4 regions of the Microcoleus sp. FACHB-SPT15 genome follow, and region 1 is predicted to be linked to each of the others. Evidence: riboswitches for the same ligand, from Rfam matches in the RefSeq annotation. Region 1 holds a riboswitch; each other region holds the start of a gene.
The links. Region 1 has a riboswitch for cyclic di-AMP ahead of ntrB (nitrate ABC transporter permease). Riboswitches for the same ligand answer to the same signal wherever they lie in the genome.
Positions count from the first base shown of each region.

Region 2: linked by a shared signal. The riboswitch ahead of H6F98_RS24755 (glycosyltransferase family 1 protein) and the one ahead of ntrB (nitrate ABC transporter permease) in region 1 are both predicted to bind cyclic di-AMP.
Region 3: linked by a shared signal. The riboswitch ahead of H6F98_RS25575 (hypothetical protein) and the one ahead of ntrB (nitrate ABC transporter permease) in region 1 are both predicted to bind cyclic di-AMP.
Region 4: linked by a shared signal. The riboswitch ahead of H6F98_RS20040 (hypothetical protein) and the one ahead of ntrB (nitrate ABC transporter permease) in region 1 are both predicted to bind cyclic di-AMP.

Region 1 covers NZ_JACJNU010000038.1:93,725-99,555, reverse strand. Annotated here, with positions in the region: gene H6F98_RS13300 (ABC transporter substrate-binding protein) at 1-360, opposite strand, end outside; gene ntrB (nitrate ABC transporter permease) at 463-1,317, opposite strand; cyclic di-AMP (ydaO/yuaA leader) riboswitch at 1,421-1,578, opposite strand; gene H6F98_RS13290 (RNA-guided endonuclease TnpB family protein) at 1,736-2,941, opposite strand; gene H6F98_RS13285 (pentapeptide repeat-containing protein) at 3,204-4,454, opposite strand; gene H6F98_RS13280 (hypothetical protein) at 4,447-5,097, opposite strand; gene H6F98_RS13275 (hypothetical protein) at 5,094-5,294, opposite strand; gene H6F98_RS13270 (pentapeptide repeat-containing protein) at 5,437-5,831, opposite strand, start outside.
Region 2 covers NZ_JACJNU010000062.1:70,690-76,520, reverse strand. Annotated here, with positions in the region: gene H6F98_RS24765 (family 10 glycosylhydrolase) at 1-512, opposite strand, end outside; gene psb27 (photosystem II protein Psb27) at 742-1,146, opposite strand; cyclic di-AMP (ydaO/yuaA leader) riboswitch at 1,722-1,872, shown strand; gene H6F98_RS24755 (glycosyltransferase family 1 protein) at 2,031-3,308, shown strand; gene pstB (phosphate ABC transporter ATP-binding protein PstB) at 3,418-4,248, opposite strand; gene pstA (phosphate ABC transporter permease PstA) at 4,330-5,247, opposite strand; gene pstC (phosphate ABC transporter permease subunit PstC) at 5,247-5,831, opposite strand, start outside.
Region 3 covers NZ_JACJNU010000062.1:265,910-271,740, reverse strand. Annotated here, with positions in the region: gene atpC (ATP synthase F1 subunit epsilon) at 1-241, shown strand, start outside; gene H6F98_RS25595 (30S ribosomal protein PSRP-3) at 316-615, opposite strand; gene H6F98_RS25590 (TIGR01548 family HAD-type hydrolase) at 833-1,666, shown strand; gene H6F98_RS25585 (hypothetical protein) at 1,863-2,177, opposite strand; gene H6F98_RS25580 (hypothetical protein) at 2,227-2,541, opposite strand; cyclic di-AMP (ydaO/yuaA leader) riboswitch at 2,701-2,858, opposite strand; gene H6F98_RS25575 (hypothetical protein) at 3,144-3,362, opposite strand; cyclic di-AMP (ydaO/yuaA leader) riboswitch at 3,493-3,613, opposite strand; gene H6F98_RS25570 (TetR/AcrR family transcriptional regulator) at 3,718-4,314, opposite strand; gene H6F98_RS25565 (hypothetical protein) at 4,373-4,870, shown strand; gene H6F98_RS25560 (5-(carboxyamino)imidazole ribonucleotide synthase) at 4,906-5,831, opposite strand, start outside.
Region 4 covers NZ_JACJNU010000053.1:223,993-229,823, forward strand. Annotated here, with positions in the region: gene H6F98_RS20030 (VIT domain-containing protein) at 1-1,727, opposite strand, end outside; gene H6F98_RS20035 (alpha-amylase family glycosyl hydrolase) at 1,838-3,238, opposite strand; gene H6F98_RS20040 (hypothetical protein) at 3,618-3,839, opposite strand; cyclic di-AMP (ydaO/yuaA leader) riboswitch at 3,967-4,087, opposite strand; gene H6F98_RS20050 (hypothetical protein) at 4,162-4,356, shown strand; gene H6F98_RS20055 (ATP-dependent Clp protease ATP-binding subunit) at 4,835-5,831, opposite strand, start outside.

The DNA.
Region 1 (5,831 bases):
TCTGGCGTTGGTGACTGCCCCAGAGACAACGGGTGAGGCATCAAGACGCCCAAAAATGATGCCATCACGGGAGTTTGCCCAGCTTGCCTCGCGGCTTAGGGTGACGTTTAGTCCGTATTTGCGAAAGAAGCCTTTTTCCCAGGCGATCGCAAATGGCGCACAGTCATTAACAGGGACAAATCCTACTGTAAGATTGGGTTTTTCCAGGCTGCTGGGATCTACAACGGGTTCGACGGCTTCGGCAGTTTTCGAGAGTCCGTAGGGTGCGGTAACTCCCTTGATGGCACAAGACGACAAGGCGAATCCTGCTGCCGATGCACCCATTTGTTCAAGAAATCTTCGTCGGTTCAAAGAATTCATGGCGGTATCACTAATGTTGTTAGTTCTTATGATGAATGGCTAGCAGTAACGATTCAGCTATGACTGTAGCTGAAACTGACGCAATGTCAGTGAGGCGTAGTTCTAGTTGGTAGTTGCAGTGGGTCGTCGGTGAGTGGCTAGAGATTCAATTTTGCCCAAAATGTAGTCAAGCACTAGCCCCGTTACACCAATCACAACCACTGCCAAGAACACAGAACTCAAATTTAAGCGGTTCCATTGATCCCAAACGAAGAAGCCGATGCCAATACCACCGGTGAGCATTTCGACAGCGACGATGACTAGCCAAGCAATTCCTAAACTAATCCGCAAGCCAGTGAAGATGTAAGGTAAGCTTGCAGGCCAAATGATTTTTGTAATCTGTCGCCAGCGAGGCATTTCTAGAACGCGGGCAACATCCAGATAATCTTTTTGAACGCTGGATACGCCGAGTGCTGTGTTGATAATCGTCGGCCACAACGAGGTGATAAAGATAACAAAAATTGCTGAAGGTTCTGCCAGGTTGAAGATGGCGAGTGCGATCGGTAACCAAGCCAATGGTGATACAGGCTTAAAAACTTGAATCAAAGGATTGAGAGTTAGCATCGCTGCTCTGGACATCCCAATCAGAAATCCCAAAGGAATTGCCACAGCCGCACCCAACGAAAATCCCAGTAATACCCGCCGCAGACTTGCCAGCAATAACCAACCGAGTCCTAAATTACCAGGGCCTTTCCGAAAGAACGGGTTGGCGTATTCTGCGCTATCGAGAAGCGCTTGCAGCGGGGTGGGCATTAAATCTGTTAAGAATGTTGCAGTAAACCACCACAGCAAAATTACTCCCAAAAACCCTAGGGCAGGCAGCAAGACCACATCTCTTATAAGTACTGGTTTTGCTTTTTTCCAGGTAGCTTGTCCAGCGACAGCGACGATCGCTGCCAAATTTAGCTGAAACAACATATTGCAATGCCTCAGACTCAACAACAGGTACACAAAACTGAGCAGTACCAGCCGGAGAAACTGACAAAATCAAGACATTGCTAAAAAATGCCGATCTTTTCAGAAGTCTCCTCTCAATGCCTACGGAGTTAGCTGACGGGCTAGGGCTGAGAGATGCCCCTCTCTACTCACTCTCTGAGTTAGAGAATACGCCCCCAAGGATGGTTCCCCCGTTCCTTACTTCACCTTGTTTACAGATGAACGTGTTGGCGAAGCTTTTGGATTAGGCTGACTTACTCTAGTTAAGGATGAAGAATAACACAATTTTTCCGGATTCTTGTTCCTTCTAAAGTAATAGTTAACATTAACCGTTTATGCGGCTTAAACCCCCTTAGGGATTGAATTACAAGAGAAATGAACTACTGCCAGTGCCTACGGCTCAGGCAGTTTCCGACTTCACGGGGGATTGCGTCAACTTCGACTTGCGTCCAAGTTTCGGACTCACATCCCCTCCATCAGCAGCAGTCCTAGTTCCTAAGACCGATAGCATTCTGATTCCCTCTGCTCTTATGTTCTGACTAGCGTTCTCGTCCCTATCGTGATGAGTGCCACAGCTAGGGCAAGTCCAAGCCCTAACATCTAGCGGGAGTTCACTGATTTGATAGTGACATTTTGAGCAGAGTTTAGAGCTAGGAAACCACCTATCAATTTCTACCAGTACCTTGCCGTCATGGTCTAATTTGTACTGCAAGAAATTGACAAACATTCCCCATCCCACATCAGAAATAGCTTTGGCTAGATTATGGTTGCGAACCATGCCCTTTGTATTTAGGCTCTCGACTACGATGACTTGATTATCGTCAACAAGCTTACGTGAAAGCTTATGTAAGTAGTCTTGACGGACATTACCAACTCGTTCGTGAACCCTAGCTACTAATCTTCTTGCTTTGTTTCTGGAATTTGACCCCGTTATCTTTCTCGCTAATTTTTGCTGCTTCCTCTTTAGGTTACGCTCGTGTTTGGCTAAATGCCTTGGATTGGCAAACTTAGATGTTTTTATACCATCGTGAACAATGGCGAACTCCTTCAGCCCCAGGTCTATACCTGCAACTTTTCCATTAGTATGCGGGGTTGGGTAGTCACCTTCTAATTCCACCAAGATAGCCGCGTAGTAATTTCCTGACGGATTCTGACTGATAGTTACTGTCTTGATGGTGCCTTCAATCTCTCTATGCAGTTTGCAAGAGACAACACCAACACTACCTGGAAACTTGAGACAACCTTCAACTATCTTGACCGACTGAGGATACTGAATTGACTGCCTATTTTTCTTGGCTTTGAATCGAGGGTATTTAGCCCTGCGTTCAAAGAAGTTCTTGTAAGCCGTCACTAAGTTGAGTGTTGTGGCTTGCAAGACTTGAGAGTAGCACTCACCTAGCCAAGATGTTTCCTCCTGTCTTTTGAGTCCTGGAAGCATTTTGTTCAATGCAACTTGAGTCAAGCCTTTGCCTGTCTCCTTGTAGGTTCCGATGCACAAATTGAGCGCATAGTTCCACCACCAGCGACTACAGCCAAAGTGTTGAGCTAGTATCTCTTGCTGTTCAGTTGTTGGATATAGCCTGACTTTGATGGCTTGGTGTCGCATTGATTTACCTCCTCTTAGTACTATATAGTATTTTTGCTAAGAGGTAAAGCAAGCCAGTACATTGATGAGGACTGGAGCTGGAGGTTTCCTCCAGCTAAGGAAGTCCGTTCGCTCTCATCCCAAGCGTGCCTACGGCTCAGGGGGATTTCTCGCTCACATCTCGTTAAAAAAATCGGCATTCCGCCCGTCAATTCCAAATAAGCGATCGCTAATTAAGTTACTCGTGAAACTCTCAAAGCAAAGTACAACAGCACCTGGCTACTTACACCTCACTAGCGTCAGGCGAATCTTCAAAAATTGCCCCTCGCCGGATTAAATCCAGCTTTGTTTCCTCAGAAATTCCTAAGTTGTTGCCAAATACAGCATTCTTCACGCTAGCACTACTTAAATCAGCGTCAATGAGGTTAGCCCTCAGCAACTTAGAATGGCGCAAGTTAGCTCTCACCAATCTTGCTCCTTGAAGGTTGACCCTAGATAAATCGGCACGGCTGAGGTCAGCATCTGTCAAATCTCGTCCCTCTGCTCCCTGATTGACAATTTCCCAAATTAGATGCCATTTAGCATCAAGTTGTGTCGCCTCGTTGATTGTTGCCCCTTCAAGCAGTGTCGTACTCAGGTCAGCACCGTTAATTATTGCTTCCTCTAGATTAGTATTGCGCCAATCGGCACTATGAATCGTTGCTTCCTCTAAGTTTGCCCGCCTCAAGTCTGCTCCCTGAAAATTTGCCTCACTGAGGTTGGCATGACTCAAATCTGCTCCCTGAAGATTTGCCTCGCTGAGGTTAGCATTGCTCAGGTCAGCACCCTTTAGGTTTGCCTCGCGGAGGTTAGCGTTACTCAAGTCAGCTACTTTCAGGTCAGCGACTCTCAAGTTTGCCTTGTCAAGATTTGCTTCGCTGAGGTCAGCGACTCTCAAGTCTGTTCCCCTAAGGTCAGCACCTGTTAAAACCGCACCCCTGAGGTCAGTACCCCGGAAGATAGCTGCGCTTAGATCAGCCCCTTTTAAATTTGCTCCATTCAAGACGGCACCACTTAGATCAGCTCCTTTCAGATTTATCCCGTTCAAATTTGCATCACTTAAGATCGCATCACTTAGATCAGCCACTCTAATGTCAGCACCACTAAGGTTGGTATGGCTGAGGTTGACATTAGTGAGATTCGCATGGCTGAGGTTAACTTGGCTGAGGTCGGCTCCCTTGAGGTTTGCTCCTCGAAAGTCGGCATGGCTCAAGTCAGCCTGATTCAAAATTGCCTCGCTCAAAATTGCCGCCCTTAAGTCAGCGTTATTAAGGCTGATATTACTGAGGTTTGCCCTGCTCAGGTTGGTACTGCGGAGGTTAGCGCCACTAAGGTTTATCCCTTGGAGGTTTGCCTCGCTCAGGTTGCTACCTGCAAAATCTTCAGCCGGATTTAGGTCAGCTATCCTCGCTAATTCCAGAAAGGCTTGGGTTTGGCACTCCATCACTCGCTGGGTCAGGTCTTGAACTTCTAGGCAAAATTCTTCATTAGTCATATCGTAGTTGTTGCCGACTGAGATAAGGCTTTAGTTTTCGCTTGAGCAACAGTTGGGCAATTCCTCTTTCTAGGACTGCTAGCTGGTTTCGGCTAATGTTTGGCGACCACAGTCCCTGCGTCTGTGTCAGATAGACATCTTTCAGTGAGACTTCAAATGTTACTTCTATATAGCAAGGTAAAGCGATCGCTTTTAGGGTTGCCAACTTGACATTGTTTATTGAGCCTTTCAAAATTGGCTCACCTGTTTCTACTTCAAACACCCAGGCGGGATTCTGCTGTGAACCCTTCGTCGTTACTTGAAAGGCAACCAACTGAGACGGATTGGTTTTGTCTTCAGTGAGTTCTGTCCCCCTTTTCCCTAAACTGTTATCTTCGCTCTGGATAACAGAACTTTCTACAGTATTTTGCGCTTGATTATCTTGAGAGTCTTGCTCTTGTTGGCGGTAAGAAAGTTTTAAGGAACCCGATAACTCACGAAACTCATAGGGAATACTACCGTTTTCCAGTCTTAGCTTGAGTTCTCCACCTTTTAAGCCAAATTTAACGCGATCGCCAACTAGAGGCTCACACTGCTCGTTGAAGTTAATCGTTAAGTACAGGTCAATCTGACCAGGCTGAACGGGAATTCCTTGTAGTTTCATCGATAGGCAGCCTGGACATCGGTTCTCAAGCGAGCTTTCCTGAGCCGATGAGGGGAGAGGTTGTTGCATTGCCAAGCATCAAATAAATCGTTCAGTTGGTTGCCTACCAAGCTAGCACGAGGCTTCAGTTCAAAAGTGTTATTTGTTGTTTGTTCTTCGTTATTAATATTACTAGACTCAAACAACTGTTCAGTCATTTGATTAACTACTTTTATAGTTCCTGAAGATGTTGTCTCGATTAATTAGTCTCGCAGAATATGGCACTTTATCTAGATAAAATATGTGAAGAAGTTGTGAAGTAATTCCTGCTGTCAGCTTTGTTAAAAAAAACACTCAAAATTATGGTGTGATTAGAGTTGAATCTTCAAAAATTGCTCCTCGGCGTAAGAGATCAAGCTTCATTTCATCAGAAAGCCCAACGTTATACCCAAACCTAGCCTTTTGTACATTTGCACGGCTCAGGTTAGCATTCCTTAGATCAGCACGACTCAGGTTAGCACCGCTTAGCTGGGCACTACTTAAGTTAGCGTTCATCAATTTAGCAGCAACTAAATTCGCACGGATTAGGTTGACACCAATTAATTTTGCCCCGATCAATTTGGCACTAATTAATTTTGCACCTCTGAGGTCTGTACCACTCAAGTCAGCACTGCTCAAGTCAGCACTACTTAGGTTGGCACTCACCAAGTTGGTACTAATTAAATTAGCTTTGCTCAGATTAGCACCGCTGAGAT
Region 2 (5,831 bases), on a different contig from region 1:
TGAATCGCCTGAGCTAATAAATCAACGTTCTCGCTTCCAGGTGTTCGTATAACTGAGGGCCAAGGTGTTGGATTCTCTGATACGGGTAAGAGTGTCTGACCGTCAAAAAACACCTCAACGTAGACTTGGTTATAGCCTCGGTTAACAATGCGATCTAGAATCTCATCGATCGCTCCTTCACGAACATCACAAGGGTATAAGCGCAACCAAATGGCTTGGGTATTCGGCCAAGTGCGATCGCGGCATTGCCGTAAGTAGTCAGCGTGTTGTTTTAAAAGAGCTTTGTAGCGTTTACCGGAATCTGCATTGCCTTTTAGAGCGCTGACTCGTAAGTTTTCTTTTTCAGCGATCGCCGCGTTGGAGAACTGGCAATATGCCTGTGTTTGAGCTTGAGCTGTTTGCGTCAACCACCAAGACTGACTGACTAGACTACTAGTGGTCACGAGTGTGGCAACTGCGGCGCGATAGAGACGCTGTCTGTATCGCGTCCCTTTCAGAAAACCATTTGACATTCCTACAAACCACAAAAGAATTGAACGTTGGCGTCCTCAGTCTTAGCAGACTGCTAACAGATCGGCAAATATAACATTTTTCGGCTAATTTTCCTTTCGTGGCTCTGGCTCACGATTCCGGACAATCTTAAGAGGATTTTTTCACAAAAAAGAAGGGTTTGACTGCTCAAACCCTTACCCCATTGGTATTTTAAGCTTAAATTATCGCGATCGCATTTGTCTCGCTTCCTTATGACCCTCGCTTCAGAGCATTCTCGACTTGTTGAAATTCCTGCTCCAAGCGTGTCTTCAATTTTTTCGGGAGAGGACGGTTGGGATAAGAGCTGTAATGACCTGCCAGAGAATTTAATGCCGTTCGCATCGTGGTAAAGGAACTGAGTGTTGCGACAGAGCTATCCCGCCGATAGCGAGAGGCAAAGTCATTAATTTTCCCCCGCGCTTCTGCTTGCGCTGCTGCCTTCTCTGGTGCATCTTCCGGTAATTCAATCGCTGTTCTCAAACTCTGCAACAAGGCAAATGTATCCTGACGGTAATCCCCAGTCAATCCCGTGGTACTGCTGTTGGAGGAACATCCCATCAGACCAATGACAGCAACCAAGACAAGGGCAAGAAGACGTGACAAGTAGCGCTTCATATGCATGATTAACGACAAATGAAATTTCAAAATTAGAACTGATCCTATCTTGGATTGGCGCACTCAGGGATCAGTGGAAAGAGGGAGGAAGAAGTGGGGAATGGGGAGTAAGTGCAAAGGAAAAGTTACGTTTATTGAGCTTTCTACCTTTTTGACAAGGTCTGAAGAAAAGCAAAATCTGATACAGCATTGAGGAGAACAGAGAGCTATTAGTGTTTTCATGTTGCATCAGAACACTATTATTGAATTTCCCCGATTTATCCTTGAGGTTCGCCCAGTTTCCCTTCAAATCAATTTGATAATCAGCGCCTGAGACAACCTGATTTGACTGTTAGGGAACATAGATTTATAGACCTCAATTCTTTGGGTAGAAGTATGACCGTCCCATGCCTATACAGGCTTTGCCGTTGGTAAATTGTTTAATCCATGTTTCTTAGCTCAGGCGAATATCGCCATATAAAGTAGCAAATCTTCAGAAAAAGAAATTTTGTGAGATATTGATTTATTTAAAAAATACTAATATAATCATACATAGTAATAAGTCAGCCTAATTTATTTTCTGCTTCAACAAAGGTTCATTTCGCAAGCAGAATCTGGAACGGGGGAACCATTTCCTGGGGCAAATCTTCCAATTTCACTTCGTTCTGAGAACGGGGGAAATAAGGAGAAGGACATCTCTCAGTCCTAGCCCGTCAGCTAACTCCGTAGGCATCGAGAGGAGACTGAAAGTACAACACTTTAGATTTATTGTGTGTTCTCGTCAGTGTCCTTGGCTGGTAACTGTCCGCTTCGTTGCACCTGCCTGTAGACTCTGAGGAGCCGAAATTTTCGTGTCAACTCCTGGGTCTGAGGCAGGGAAGCTACCCATGAGGTGAAAATCTACTATGTTCGTGAATCAAAAGAATCGTATTGCCTTAATTTCTGTTAGTGGCGATCCAGCAGCGGAAATTGGTCAAGAAGAGGCTGGAGGGCAAAACGTTTATGTGCGCCAAGTTGGATTAGCATTAGCTCAGCAAGGATGGTCTGTGGACATGTTCGCCCGTCGAATCAGTCCTGATCAATCCGCTATCGTTCAACATGCACCGAACTGTCGGACAATCCGCTTAACAGCAGGCCCACAAAAGTTTATTGGTCGAGATACTGTCTTTAACTACCTGCCAGAGTTTGTTCAGCAATTTCTAGCATTCCAAAAACAAGAAGGTATTCAATATCCCTTAGTTCATACCAACTATTGGTTGTCTTCTTGGGTTGGGATGGAATTAAAAAAGCACCAACCTTTGGTACAGGTACATACTTACCACTCCTTAGGTGCAGTAAAGTATCGGTCAGTCAGTGACTTACCTGCGATCGCATCAACGCGATTAGCCGTAGAAAAAACCTGTTTAGAAACGGTGGATTCTGTGGTTGCAACGAGTCCCCAAGAAGGGGAGCATATGCGTAAGCTCGTTTCTACTCAAGGAACAATTGAAATGGTTCCCTGCGGCACTGATATTGAGCGTTTGGGTTCAGTTGATCGGCTGACGGCACGGGGTGAGTTGGGGATTCCTGAAGACGCGAAAGTCGCCCTGTATGTTGGACGCTTTGATCGGCGCAAGGGAATTGAGACACTAGTAAGAGCGATCGCATCCTCTAAGTTGCGTGGAACTAGTGATTTGAGATTGATCATTGGGGGTGGTGCTCGTTCGGGTGAGAGCGATGGCATTGAACGCGATCGCATTCAGAGTATTGTTAAAGAACTTGGTATAGAAGCAATTACTACCTTCCCTGGACGACTTACCGAATCCGACTTACCGATTTACTACGCCGCCGCAAATGTCTGTGTCGTACCTAGTCATTATGAACCCTTTGGTCTAGTGGCAATTGAAGCAATGGCTTGTCGGACACCCGTCGTTGCCAGTAAGGTTGGAGGCTTGCAGTTTACCGTCGTGCCAGAAGTCACAGGTTTACTTGTACCGCCCAAAGATGATGCCGCATTTGCCGAAGCAATTGACCGTATCCTCGAAAACCCCGCTTGGGGAGAGCAACTTGGGGAGACAGGTCGTCAACGGGTAGAAATTGCCATGAGTTGGGATAGTGTGGCATCCCGGCTTGGATGCCTGTATGAGAAACTAATTTCTCAAAATGCGCCTGTTTCTGCCAAAATCTCTCAAGTAGCCGCCTAAGAACTTTTAGCGCTGCATACTAATCGCCTAAAAATGTAGGGGCAATCCTTCGTGGTTGCCCCCAAAGCTGACGAGTGAACGCTGATAGCAAAGCTGCTTTATCAGTAGCTTAACCGAAGCGTCCGCTTACATAATCCCGTGTTGCTTCTTCCTTTGGTGTTTGGAAGATAACTTCTGTTTGGTCAAACTCGACTAAGTAACCCTGTTTTCCACCTTTATCAGTTGCTTTGGCATTGAAAAAGGCAGTCATATCAGCTACTCGTGTAGCTTGCTGCATATTGTGAGTCACGATCACAATCGTGTACTTCTCCTTAAGCTGGTGCATCAAGTCTTCGACTTTAAGTGTGGAGATGGGATCGAGAGCAGAACAAGGTTCATCCATCAGTAGCACCTCAGGTTGAATTGCTAGAGCGCGTGCAATACATAAACGCTGTTGTTGACCTCCAGACAGCGACAAACCACTCTGTTTGAGCTTATCTTTTACTTCCTCCCAGAGAGCGGCTTGAGAAAGGCTTCGCTCAACTAATTCATCCATATTGCCTTGATAGCCATTGATACGGGCACCAAAGGCAATGTTTTCATAAATTGACTTGGGAAACGGGTTCGGTTTTTGAAAGACCATACCAATGCGGCGACGCACGTCCTCAATGCGGTTGTCAAACTTTTTGTCGTAGAGATTTTCGCCTTGGAACGTAATTCTCCCTTCCACCCGTGCTCCAGAAATTAAGTCATTCAAGCGGTTAAAGCATCTGAGTAGTGTACTCTTACCACAACCTGAAGGACCAATAAAAGCTGTAATTTTGTTTTTGAAAATATCAAGAGAGACATCCTGAACTGCCAAAAATGAGCCATAGTAAACAGAGGCATTTACCGCTCGTAAAACAGCTTCATCTGTAGCTGTGGATGAACCATAAGAATTGGTAACTGATTTAGGCTGCATAGAATCAAGAAAGTATAGAAAGAAAAGCAGTGTTAGGAGCGAGGTATCAATGTGAGAAAAAGTCTAATATTTGATACCTAACTATCTGTTGACCTGAAACTTATTTCTCAGATAGATTGCTGTGGAATTCATTAGCAATAGCAAAATCATCAAAACGATAATTGCTGCCGCTGCATTATTATGGAAATCCGTTTGAGGACGGGAAACCCAGTCAAAAATCTGAATCGGTAGAGCTGTAAATTGGCTTTGCAATCCATTTGGGGTGAACGAAATATAGGCTAAAGCACCAACAACAATTAGCGGTGCTGTTTCTCCAATCGCGCGTGAAAGTGCAAGGATTGTACCTGTCAAGATACCGGGTAGAGCCTGGGGAAAGGTATGCTCCCGAATCACTTGCCAGCGCGTTGCTCCTAGAGCATAACCCGCTTGACGTAGACTTCCTGGAATTGCCCGCAATGCTTCGCGAGTTGCCACAATGATGATTGGCAAAATCAACAAGCTCAAGGTTAAAGCCCCGGCTAAGATACTACGTCCTCCAGTAATCGGTTCCATTAAGCGTACAAAAACGCCTAAACCCAGTAACCCGTAAATAATTGAAGGAACAGCGGCTAAGTTAGCGATGTTGATTTCGATAATCCGAGTCCAAATATTATCCGTTGCGTATTCCTCTAGAAAAATTCCAGCGCCGACTCCTAGGGGGAAGGAAATTAAAGCAACTAAGAACAACAGCCAAATACTACCTGCCAAGGGTGCCAGAATTCCAGCTCTCGCAGCACGGCGAGAGGAAAAACTAGTAAGAAACTGCCAATCCAAGCGAGGAAGACCATCGATTAGAACATCAATGAGTAAGAGTAGTAACACTATCAAGCCAACTAGGGTGGCAACAAGTGCAGTGAGCGCAAATAATCGATCAAAGTTATAGCGCTTAGGTAGGTTTAACTTGAACCTTGCATCTTCTGAGGAAACAGCTTGCGATACAGGTTGTGCGTCTTGTGCCATTAATCGTATTTCTCCTGGAAGCGACGGACAAACCAAAAGGTAAAGATGTTCAGAACTAAGGTAATCAAGAACAAGGTCATCCCGACAGCAAACAGTGTTCTGTATTCAAGCGAACCTGTTGGAATATCTCCCTTACTCGTTGCCACAATGTAGGCAGTCATAGTTTGAACAGCGACGAACGGGTTAAGTCCCAATTGCGGGTTCTGTCCAGCCGCAACGGTAACAATCATCGTTTCCCCAACTGCGCGGGAAATTGCTAAAACAAATGAAGCGACAATTCCCGATAGTGCAGCAGGTAACACAACACCTGTAATAGTCTCACGCTTGGTCATCCCCAACGCATAGCTACCTTCCCTTAGACTTCGCGGCACGGCATAAATCGCATCCTCACTCAGGGAAGCAACAACCGGGAGAATTGATATCCCGACAACCAAGCCAGCACTCAAGGCATTAAATCCTTGCAATCCAGGAATGAATAACCGTAAAAAAGGGGTCACAGTCAACAGTGCAAAGTAGCCAAATACAACAGTCGGCACGCCTGCTAGAATTTCGAGAGCCGGTTTTAACCAGCGACGCAGCTTAGG
Region 3 (5,831 bases), on a different contig from region 1:
GGTTGCGATCGCGTTGATGGGTGGATTTGCCGAAGTCGAAAATGATGAAGTAACGATTCTTGTCAATGGTGCTGAACGAGGAGACACGATTGAACGTGAAGCCGCACGGGAAGCTTACACCCAAGCGCAGACTCGCCTCAATCAAGTCCAAAACAGCGACAATCGCCAAGAGAAGATTCAGGCGACTCAAGCCCTGAAAAGAGCACGCGCTCGCTTTCAAGCCTCTGGTGGGATGATTTGAACGTAAAAAACAAAAAGGCAAAAGGAAGAAAAATTTTCTCTCTTTTGCCTTTTGTATTTCACCTTTTACCTTGATTATGCACTGCCAGTAAAGGTAACTTCTGGAAACTTTGATTGAGCTTCAGACATTGGACGACGCCGACCTTCCTCTTGCCAGTAGTTAATCACTTCTGTGGCTTTGTTAAGTAGCTCAACGCGATCCGTTTCATCAATCCAGTGCTTTTTTTCCAGCTCGTCTTTTAGTTGATCCCACGCATCAGCACGAGGCCAGAAAAAGTAGGAAGTCAGCGGGCTAGTGCCTTTGCCTACTACTTGATCAACTGCTAGGGCAACGTTCTCATCCAACCAAAGAACTTTTAAAATAAATTTCGACAATCACACCTCCAAGGACACCCAAGCTTCCTTCGATTACATTACAACTCTTAATCTTAACCTACGGTTCAAGCAACTGAGAAATAATGTAGGGCAGATGTCAAAAGCCTTGGCGACAAGAGAGCAAAAAGCTTTAGCACTTGGCAAAATGTACAAGTTCGTTTGAGAACTATTCTCCTACTGCGTTTTCTAAAATATCAGCCGATTTGAGATTTGCAACGTGACGAATCCAACAGCAACAACACCTACTGCCAACTCAAGCGCGATCGTTGTTTTCGACATTGATGGTGTTGTGCGTGATGTGGGTGGTTCTTACCGACGTGCGCTCGCTGATACAGTAGAGCATTTCACGGGGGGCGCTTATCGACCATCCTCGATAGAAATTGATGACTTAAAAGCAGAGGGGATTTGGAACAACGATTGGGAAGGATCTCAGGAGCTAGTTTACCGCTACTTTGAAGCTCAGGGTCAGGAGCGATCGCAAATTGCTCTCGACTATGACACCCTTGTTGCCTTCTTTCAGTCTCGCTACCGAGGACCAAATCCGGAAAATTGGACAGGATATATCTGCACTGAACCACTGCTCTTACAGCCTCGCTACCTAGAGAACTTAACAGAGGCAGGAATCTTGTGGGGCTTTTTTAGCGGTGCGACACGAGGTTCAGCGACTTATGTATTAGAAAAACGCCTCGGTCTTCAGTCGCCAGTCCTCCTTGCAATGGAAGATGCTCCAGGTAAGCCTGACCCCACGGGTTTAGTCGCAACAATTGAGCAGATCAAACAGCGATATCCAGTTGTCGGTGAGATATCAGTTATCTACGTGGGGGACACCGTAGCAGATATGTACACCATTGAGAAAGCTAAAGCTTTATATCCTGAACGCCGTTGGATTGGTGTTGGTATCCTACCGCCTCACGTTCAGGAAACAGGAGAACGCCGCACTGCCTATGAGGAAATCCTCAAAGAAGCGGGTGCTGTTGTCGTTTTCAGCAATGTTGAACAGTTGAATGCTGACCAGATTCAGCGATTGGTCATTAACTCATCCCACGCCTAAAGGATATTGGATTTCGGGTTGGTTGTTATTAGTTGTTTATAAGCTGTTCAGCATTTAAATCACTTATTTAGATTCGCTGTCAAGATTCAGGCGTAAGGGTTTGGTGTTTTGCTAATACCCAGTTTAAATGCTTAACAGCTTATTTTTTTGTACAAACAACCAATGACTCAAATCAGCAGTTTAAAGGCTCTTTAGCTTAGGATAGTCCCCAAATCGCTTGATCAAGGGAACACTTATTCAAGTGATACTCTTCGTTGGAAATTGTCTGAGTGTCTAACAATCTCTTGTAATGGCTCAGTTCATGCTGATACTGCCACTCCCGATCTAAGTATCGCTTCCCAGCTTCTAGAGCCTCCGCAATACTGGCAAACAGGCCCCCTCCCAGTTGAATTTCTGGGCTATCTTGAGGACGAAGACATCTGTAGGTGTAACCGTTTGAGTGTTCGATTGGGCAAACAAAGAAGCTTCTGTAGCTCACCCCTTTGTTGTAAAGGTATTTCTTTTCAATCATGTCTGAATCTCCTAGTTTTCAGTGGACTTTTAGCCGTAATTTTCCTAAATTAGTTATTCGCTTGATGAATACGATGACCAATCCAGTCGGCGTTTTCTCGGAGGAGATGCAGAATACTCCCACGAATCAAAACATCAATGCGTAACCGCTGTTCCTTGGTGAGGAATAGGGAATTTGGTTTCTTCAGTTGTTTCTGTTCAATCTCCATAACCTTGCAGTCAGCAGGGATATGCTTAAGAACATGATTAACTAACTTTTGGCGTAATTCCTCAATCGAGAAGGCAGCTTGATAAGGGTGTTCTGGATAATCTGCCAAAACTTTGTCAATTTCTTGGATTACAAGATGCTTTTGAGTCAGGAACATGTGACTTTTTTACTTAACAGCAACTTTTCCTGCCTCAGACACCAGAGGTTCAGATTACTACAACCCTTTTCTCAGGCCGAGGCAGGTACAACGAAGCGAACAGATACCAGCCAAGGACACTGAAAGAGTTCACGCATATTAGTAGAAAATGCTGACTCTTCAGTCTCCTCTCAATGCCTACGAAGTTAGCTGACGGGCTAGGACTGAGAGATGTCCCTTTCTTCTTTGTCTCCTACTTTAAGAAGAGATAAGGTCAGAAATAAGCCCCAAGATTTGGTTCCTCCGCTCCAGCGATCGCATTACAGTTTAGTGAATGTTGTAAATGCAAGACTGGATTAGGCTGACTTACTGAATTTGGTTTTGCTATCTTAGCACCTTACCTGAGGGGAGAAAATCTTTCGTGAGATGTAAATTTCTCAAGAGTACAATGTTGCCCAAATTGACATTTAGGTAACAAGAACCTGTGTTTTATCACACTGACCTCGGTTTTAATGAAGTGCCTCTATCGCTGTCCTGATTATTCACTGACTTACTCACCTAGCTACATTTCCCCTAGAAGACACACGCCCTTCCTTAAGAAGCCCAGGACACCCAACGATTACTTAACCAATAGCTGAGTTTTGAACAGCCACAATTCCTTTGTTGCCAGATACCTTTGAGCGAATTGAACGATCAATGCACATTTTGCCGTAGCTTAATGCCTCATCAAGAGTATAAAAGCAGAACGGTTCACTGTAGACTTGTCCTGACGGGTCAACATAGTCAACTGCGATACGGTTCAGCTCTTTTTTGATGAGCAGACTCCATTCTTTATAAGTCATCGTCTTAGCCTTTGTTAATCTGTAGGGGTTTACAAGATGAGACAGGCAGGAGCATAAGACTGTAACTGAAAGTTACAGCCCTACACTTAGGAGACCCTTAAGACAACGGCTTAGATCAAGCTTGTGTCATAGGTACTCCTCCCAATGCCGACGGAGTTAGCTGACGGGCTAAGACTGGAAGGTGTCTCTCTCAAATTATGAGATTAGCCCCACGATTTGGTTCCTCCGCTCTAAGCTGGCTCTTACTCTACAACGATGGGTATGAGTACCAGACAAGATTAGGCTACCTAGTTCAATTAAATCAAACGTTAAAGGTTCCTGAATCTTTTTGTCAAGAGGTCAAGGCGTAAAATTTTTAGGAGCGATTAGAAGCCCCTCTCAGGAACAGACCTAACGCACGACGAACGTAGCCTTCCCACGATTCAGTAGTAGGTTGAAACATTAGTGCATAAAGCATAATCCCACTCATTACATCGAAGACTAGCCCAGGATCTAAATCTGCCTGAATTTCATGTCTCGCTTTTGCCCGTTCCAGCACAATAGCAAAGGCTTGTCGCCGAGGTTGTAGATACTTTGTCCTGTAAATTTCAGCAAACTGAGAGTTGCTTGATGCACTGCTGATAATCATTGCAACAGTCTGTCGCCCCAGAGAACTAAGCGTGGTGTGGGCAGCATTCTCGATTAACGCATCAATATCGCTCCAAAGATTACCAGTATCAGGAATTACAACATCTTGCCTTACACTCTCAATTGCATCAGCAACTAGTTCTTCTTTGCCGTTGTAGCGTCGATAGATGGTTGTCTTGCCCACGCCAGCGCGAGTTGCGATCGCATCAATACTCATCGCCTCAAAACCAACTTCCGCCAGCAATTCTAGGGTTGCTTGCAACATCGCTTGATGGGATTGAGTACTACGGGGTCTTCCCGGCAATTTTTTGGTGATATCACTCATGAGTGCTACCATTATTTACGAAACTGTTTCGTATTGAAATAGATCAGCCGATAAGACAATGTCCCGCCCTCACTACACGGACAAAAATAGCATTCAGACTCTTCGGGATGGGCTAGAGGAATACTATGCTCTAAATCCGAACGTCACCGATCCGAGAAAACTGCCTCCGGAGTTTGCAAAAATTTTGCTGGCGCATGATGTTTCACACGTTGTATACGGTTGTGATACAGGTATGTATGACGAACTCAAGATTCTCCCACTAACTTGGTGGACTAGCAACTACAAGTTTCGTGATCACCTACGCACAATCAAAGATCCAACTATCAGCCCTGCGATTCGTGTGATGTACGACGACTTGATAAAAGAGCATGGGGTGATCTGGTTATATGCCTCTATCTTCTTTGTATTGCCGCAACTGTTGCCAGAATTGATTTCAATGTGGTCAAAGTCACGTAAGCGGGAGTGCTTTGTGCCGTTTCTCGATTTTGAACCATTGCTTGATCGTTCACTTTTAGAGATTCGTCAAGAATTCGACCTTTTGCCTTTCCTAAAATAGGTTACTTTTGCTTGTGCCTTCTGCCGTTTGCCATATCAGCTGTACCAGAGGGATTCAATTTTTTTAGCAACGGCTTGTGCCTCAGTTACCTGTTGAGAGTCCAATCGAACGGTGACATGACCTAATTTGCGTCCGGGACGGGATTCAGTTTTCCCGTACCAATGTACAAAAGCCCCAGGCAGACTCGCTAACTCTTGCCGTTTGTCGAGGTAGTCACTCTGGGAGTGTTCATAACCTAAAAGATTTACCATGACGGCACCAGCACAATTCAGTGCAGGGCTTCCCAAGGGTAAACCTGTAACTGCCCGCAGTTGCTGTTCAAACTGAGACGTTTCACAAGCATCAAGGGTAAAGTGCCCGGAATTATGAGTGCGCGGCGACACTTCATTGACTAATACCTTGCCACTCGTAGTGAGAAAAAGTTCAATCCCAAAGACTCCGACAGCATCAAGACTGTTGAGAAGGGTTTGTGCGATCGCCTTAATCTCTTCTACAACACTTAAGCTAATCTCAGCCGGAACAATAACACGACGACAAACTTGTTCTTCCTGCTGAGTTTCTACCACCGGGTAAACCACCACATCCCCAGTAACAGAACGTGCAGCAATCACCGCTAACTCTCGTTCAAAAGGAATAAACTTCTCTAGGAGTACAGGCGCATATCCTAGCTTTTTCCAAATCTCCTGTAAGTCAGTGCTAGTTTTAGCAATGAACGTGCCTTGCCCATCATAGCCGTGGCGTCGCGCCTTGAGGACGAGCGGAAACTCTAACTCGCTTAGGTTCATTGGTGCAAGAGAGGATGCAGGAGACACTAATTCCTCATTGCCAACGTCTCCCGCAAGTGTCATAAACTCTGGCTGAGGTAAGCCAATATCTTCGAGGTAGCAGCGTTGATCATACTTATCCAAAAGCGGTGCTAAGGCTTCTAGGCGTGGGCGAAAGCAAACACCCTGCTGTGCCA
Region 4 (5,831 bases), on a different contig from region 1:
AAAGCTGTATTCGTAACTGCCTCAACCCCAGTCTTCGTTTCATAGCCGAACATTTGCTGCATCAAGTATTTAATCCGCGCCCGTCCCCACAACTGGGCAATGGCAGGATTGCCAGCTTTCTCAAAATTCAGGTTAAATGTCTTTTCGTAACGAGTTCCACGTGCCGCCGTCCCTGTAACGCGGAGCGTACCAACCGAATCGTCTTCTGGTAAAGGGGAAACTCGCCCAAACAAAACTAACGGTTCTTGGGTAAACAAGTCAGGAGGCGCAGAAGGATAAATTACTGCCTCCCCTGTACCTTCAAACGCAACTTGAATATTCGTCAGTACAGGATTATTGATTTGGCGGAAGAACTTCTCGGCAACATCCTCTATCGGTTCATTATGGCGGACAATTTGAGACGTTCCTCGACCAATCTCTGCAATGCGATTGAGCAAAAATCGGTTCGGTGAACTGCCGACACCAAAGCTATAAAGGCGATTTCCCGGTTGCAGCTTTTGTTGTACCTCGGCAAGAATTTCGTTGTCATTGCCAATGTAGCCATCTGTTAGCAGCACAATACTCCGCAAACGCCCTGCTGGTGCGGCAGGGAAATTCAGGACTGCACGAATGCCATTGAGTAAGTAGGTGCCCCCATTCGCTTGCAATTGATTGATGTAGTTAATTGCCTTAGTACGGTTCTGCGCTGTATTAGGCAAAGGGTGGGTCGATAACTGAGTCGTGGTATCAGAAAAATCAATAATCGTGAACGTGTCGTCAGGATTTAGCCCATTGATAAACCGACGCATCAATTCCTGAGATTTCAGTAAGGGGTCACCATGTTGAGAACCAGAAGTATCCATCAGGAACACGACATCCTTGGGTACAATCTCATTGCTGCGGTAGTCCAATGCCGGGATAAGATAAACCGCGAAGTGACCGCCTCGTTGATCTGACTGGCTAAGTACCGTTGCTTGAGTGTTGTCACTACTCACCTGATAACGCACAATCAGGTCTTTGTTGGGAATGGTGTCTTCCTTACCCAGTTTCACCCGCACAATTTGTCCATCCTGTTCAATTGTGAGTTGGTGGGAAGTGGAGCGAACATTACGAACTGGCACACCCGCATCAATCTCCACTGTCACACCGATGTCATGCCCAGAACGAGTTTCAGGAGGTATCACAGGCGGAGTGATGCGCGAAGCATCGGGAACTTGGTCAGTATCACCACTTTCATCAATCGGTGTACCAGGAATGAATCGGGGTCCAACAACCATCGGGAAGACAAATTCATAGTCGCCACCTGTGAATTTCAGGCTGTCGGTGTAGCGGATGGTAACGTCTATTGCTTCACCGGGTTTGATGTTCGCTAGCGATTGGGTGAAAATATTGTCTCGCTCTTGCTCTAAAAGCCCAGCCGTTCGCCCCTCTCGTCGCGCTTGTTCATAAATTTCTTTGGCTTCTTCCCGCTTTTTGATGTTGCCTTTGATAACACGCTCACCAATTTTAATTTCCATGTCATCCACTGCCGCTTCATCTGGCAACGGAAATACATAGATGGCTTCTAATGGTTCAGTGAAGGGATTTTCAAAGGTCTGCGTCACCTCTACTCGTGACAGATTTCCGGCAATTTTGCTAAGAACTTTCGTATGTTTCAGCGGGAAGACTAACTGTTTTTCGCCAGTTTTGACATATAAGCCTCCTAGCGACGGCTTGGAGTGTAACGGAGCATTAGCGGGCATAAGCATTTCCCCCAACAATTAGAATGCTAACCGTTGCCACGGTTCCAAGTGGCAGTTTCACCCATGTTAGCCTTGAACTTTAATCGCTTCTAGGAAAGTTGAAGAAGTATTAAATATCATTGGCATTTACTTGTAGAGGTTGGCACAAAAAAGAGTACATCTCTGGGGCTAACTTGAATGCCTCCCCTTTGTTTTGTCCCCCATCTTGTGATGTATTTTTGACCATCACCACCTTTACCAACTGCCATCGTAAAGTTATAGCGCAGTTCTTGGTAACAGCCAACTTCTAAACCTGGCATTTTTGCCGCCTTCACATCAAAAAATGTGCCAGCTTTATTGATGATTGCAAAACCCTTATCACCACGTTCAATAAAAAGCATATTGGGATTATCGGCACCTGGTGCGATTTCATTACCATTACGAAAGTATTGCGCCTCACCCATCATTTTATGGTGGAAGTAAACACCGGATTTGGTAATCGAATTCTGTACATCATCACGGTAGACAATCGGGAATCCTTCCTGACGAGCAAGGACAAAAGCATTGGCTAACATCGCATCTTCTTGGCTAGAAAATTTGAAGCCGATTTGATTGGTTGCTATGTCATGGTTTTGGGCAAACGTGACAGCTTTTGTTCCCGGTAGGGCTTTTCCCGAACTTGCTGGATTGATAAGCGATCGCAAATCACCGCCTAAACTAAAAGCCTCAATCATTGCACTCACTAGATGAAAGTCTGTTACTGAAAATACGCCTGTATATTCGTTGCTTTCTTCAAGTGTTTGTCCAATCACTTCACCATAAACGAATTTATCGGCTGGTACTACTGTCAGTACATCACGAAAGTAGTCAGGTTCAATATGCTTTGCGGCATCAAACCGGAAACCATCAGCACCAAGTGCCAAGAGTTTCTTCAGGTAATTTTTGGCTTCTTGTCGAACATGAGGCAAATTGGTATTCAAATCAGGAAGATTACAATTAATCCAACCTTGTGTAACGGAAGCGCGGTTACTGTAGTCGATGCAATTTTTGGGATGAAAATCCTGGGATGAGAAGCGAGGATACTTCAATGTTTTGACATATTCACCATAGTTCGCCATGTGATTGAGAACCACATCGACAATTATCTTCATCTTCCGACTATGGGCAGAATCAATGAGTGCTTTGAGGTCTTTTTCATTCCCTAAAGGGCTTTCAAGTACAGTATGGTCAATCGGTTGGTATCGCGCCCACCAATCGGATGCTGGATTACTCTTCTGAGGTGGCGAAACTTGGATGTAGGTAAAGCCTTGCTTTTGAAGCTCAGGAAGTTGTTTTTTGACCTCCCGTAGCCGCATATCAAACGCTTGATAAATTACGTCAGCACTAGAAACTTTTCCCTCATTGCCTCTAGAAGAACCATAAGGAGGAGTTTCATGTTCGGTAACTTCGCTCAACGGTGCTTGACAGGCAGACGTAACACAAAAAACAAGAATAAAAGCTATGCAGAATTTGAGGAGTAATTGAAACAGTCTGTGCATGAACAACCTTTCAAGTGAGTCAGGCAAGTAGCTATAGCAGAAGGCAGAGGGCAGAAGGGATGCATATTGACAACAAAAAACCTCGGTACTTACACCGAGGCTTTTGACTTATAGCTCTATGAGCCTATTTGTAGATTTTGCAAAAATATAGGCTGACACAGTACCAGTCGTTTCCCAATCTACCCAAACCAGGAGTAAAGCTATGACAATAGCTTGGCTAGTTGTGTTCAGCCTACTTATGCAAAGTAAACTCAGTCACTTTGCAGATACACCCAAAGTAAGCTTTGTTTTTTCTTACAACACCCTTAGACCAGGAGTAGTGCTTCTATGAAAAGAGACATACTCTTTTACCGAAAGAACAATTATAGCGTAATACAACCTAATTGCTCATTGCTTCTTTAGCGGTCTCAATGCGATCGCTTACCGAAGTCTTGGATCGAATTGATTGGTCGATGCAAAGTTTACCGTAATTCAAGGCTTCTTCAAGCGTGTAAAAGCAGAACGGCGCACTGTAAGAATGTCCTTCTGGGTCAATATAGTCAATAGCGATACCGTTTAATTCTTCGCTCGTGACTAGATTCCATTCCTTGTAACTCATCATTGCCCTAACCTCCATTAGTTTGTAGCGGTTTACGAGGTGGGTCAGGCAGCAGAATATCCCTGCAACTGATGTTACAGATATCTGCTTAGGAGACCCAAGGACTACGGCTTGTAAAAGCTTATGCCTATGGTGCTCCTCCCATTGCCGACGGAGTTAGCTGACGGGCTAAGACTGGAAGGTGTCTCTCTTGGTTACAAGATTAGCCCCACGATTTGGTTCCTCCGCTCTTTATCTGGCGTTCTGAAACGATTACGTTTGCCAGATAAAAATTAGGCTACCCACTGGAAAAAGAATAATTAAAATATAGGATAAGATTCGGCGTTTGTCAAGAACCCAAATCAGGGAAGACGCTAAACTTAATGCTTCCATGTATGGGCATGAAATAGGTGAGAAGCAAGCCGTAGACCGAAAACTCTTCCTTCTCCCCTACACCCCAACTATGCCACTTAAAATGCAACAACAAGACAGATTTATTGGGTGTTTAATCTATGCGATCGCTAAAAGAAGCAGCATTTAACGCAGTACCAATTCTTACTCTCATCCTGACAGTAGTAGCAGCCATCCCACCAAACACAGGCATTGTAGGAAGATATAGAATGCTCAGAATTTATTAGGGTTGCCACCTCATCTCTCCTATCCGCTGAAGGGTTACGTGATTCTTGGTTCAGTATCTGTTGCAGTTTGTCAGAAACACGCTCTAACCCATAGGTTTGTGCCACGATTAAAACCCTCTTAATGCTATTTAACTTAATTTTTCCTGGAATCTTCCTAGACAGAAGAGATTGTCTAAAAGCTACGGAAGTTGCCAGTCTCAAGGTTCAATTCCACATTAGCAAGTCTTGCCAATGATTTTCTCTGACTGCAATGTTTCTTTTCTGATTGAAATGTTTCTTTGAAATTGTCAAAAAAATCCGCTCTTGTATTAGCTACATAGCATCAAGAGCGGATGAGTTGAATTGTCTTTATTGCCTAACTAGCAGATAGAGGGGGTAATCTTAGCCAACAGCTTGAAGCAACAACTCTTGGCGCTTGCTAGGCAATACCTTCACTTGACCATCAGCATCAACATCAACCAATGCTGTGTCTCCATCGTTTACCTGACCAGAGAGCATTGCCTCAGCTAAGCTATCTTCCAGGAGGCGCATGATGGCGCGACGTAACGGTCTTGCACCGTAGTTGACATCATAACCTTGTTCCACCAAGTGGTCTTTAAACCGTTCAGTGACTTCCAGCGTGATTCCCTGCTCAAGTAAGCGTATTGAGATTTCACGGAGCATGATGTCAGAGATTTGCTTAACTTCATCTCTGGTTAGCTGACGGAAGACGATAATCTCGTCAAGGCGATTGAGAAACTCAGGGCGGAAGAATGATTTAAGGTTTTCATTCACCTGTTCACGGATACGGTTGTACCGTGCCTCATTTTCGTTGTCGGAGTAGTCAAAGCCGAAACCACTACCACCTTTTTCGATTGCCTTAGAACCGATATTAGAAGTCATGATGATCAACGTGTTCTTGAAGTCTACGGTGCGACCTTGAGCATCGGTTAAGCGACCGTCATCCAAAAGTTGCAGTAGCACGTTGAATACATCAGGATGGGCTTTTTCGATTTCGTCGAATAGCAGCACTGTGTAGGGCTTGCGTCGGACAGCCTCGGTGAGTTGACCGCCTTCGTCATACCCAACAAATCCTGGAGGCGAACCAATCAGCTTACTGACTGTGTGGCGTTCCATGAACTCGGACATATCGAACCTGATCATTGCCTCTTCTGAACCGAAGAAGTATGCCGCTAGGGATTTGGCGAGTTCCGTCTTACCGACTCCAGTCGGGCCAGAAAAGATAAAGCTAGCGATTGGGCGATTAGGACTCTTTAAGCCTACCCGCGCCCGACGAATCGCACGAGAGACAGCAGTAACAGCTTCCTCTTGACCAATCAGTCGCTGATGTAGGGTGTCTTCTATGTGCATCAGCAGTTCTGATTCGGATTCAGTCAGC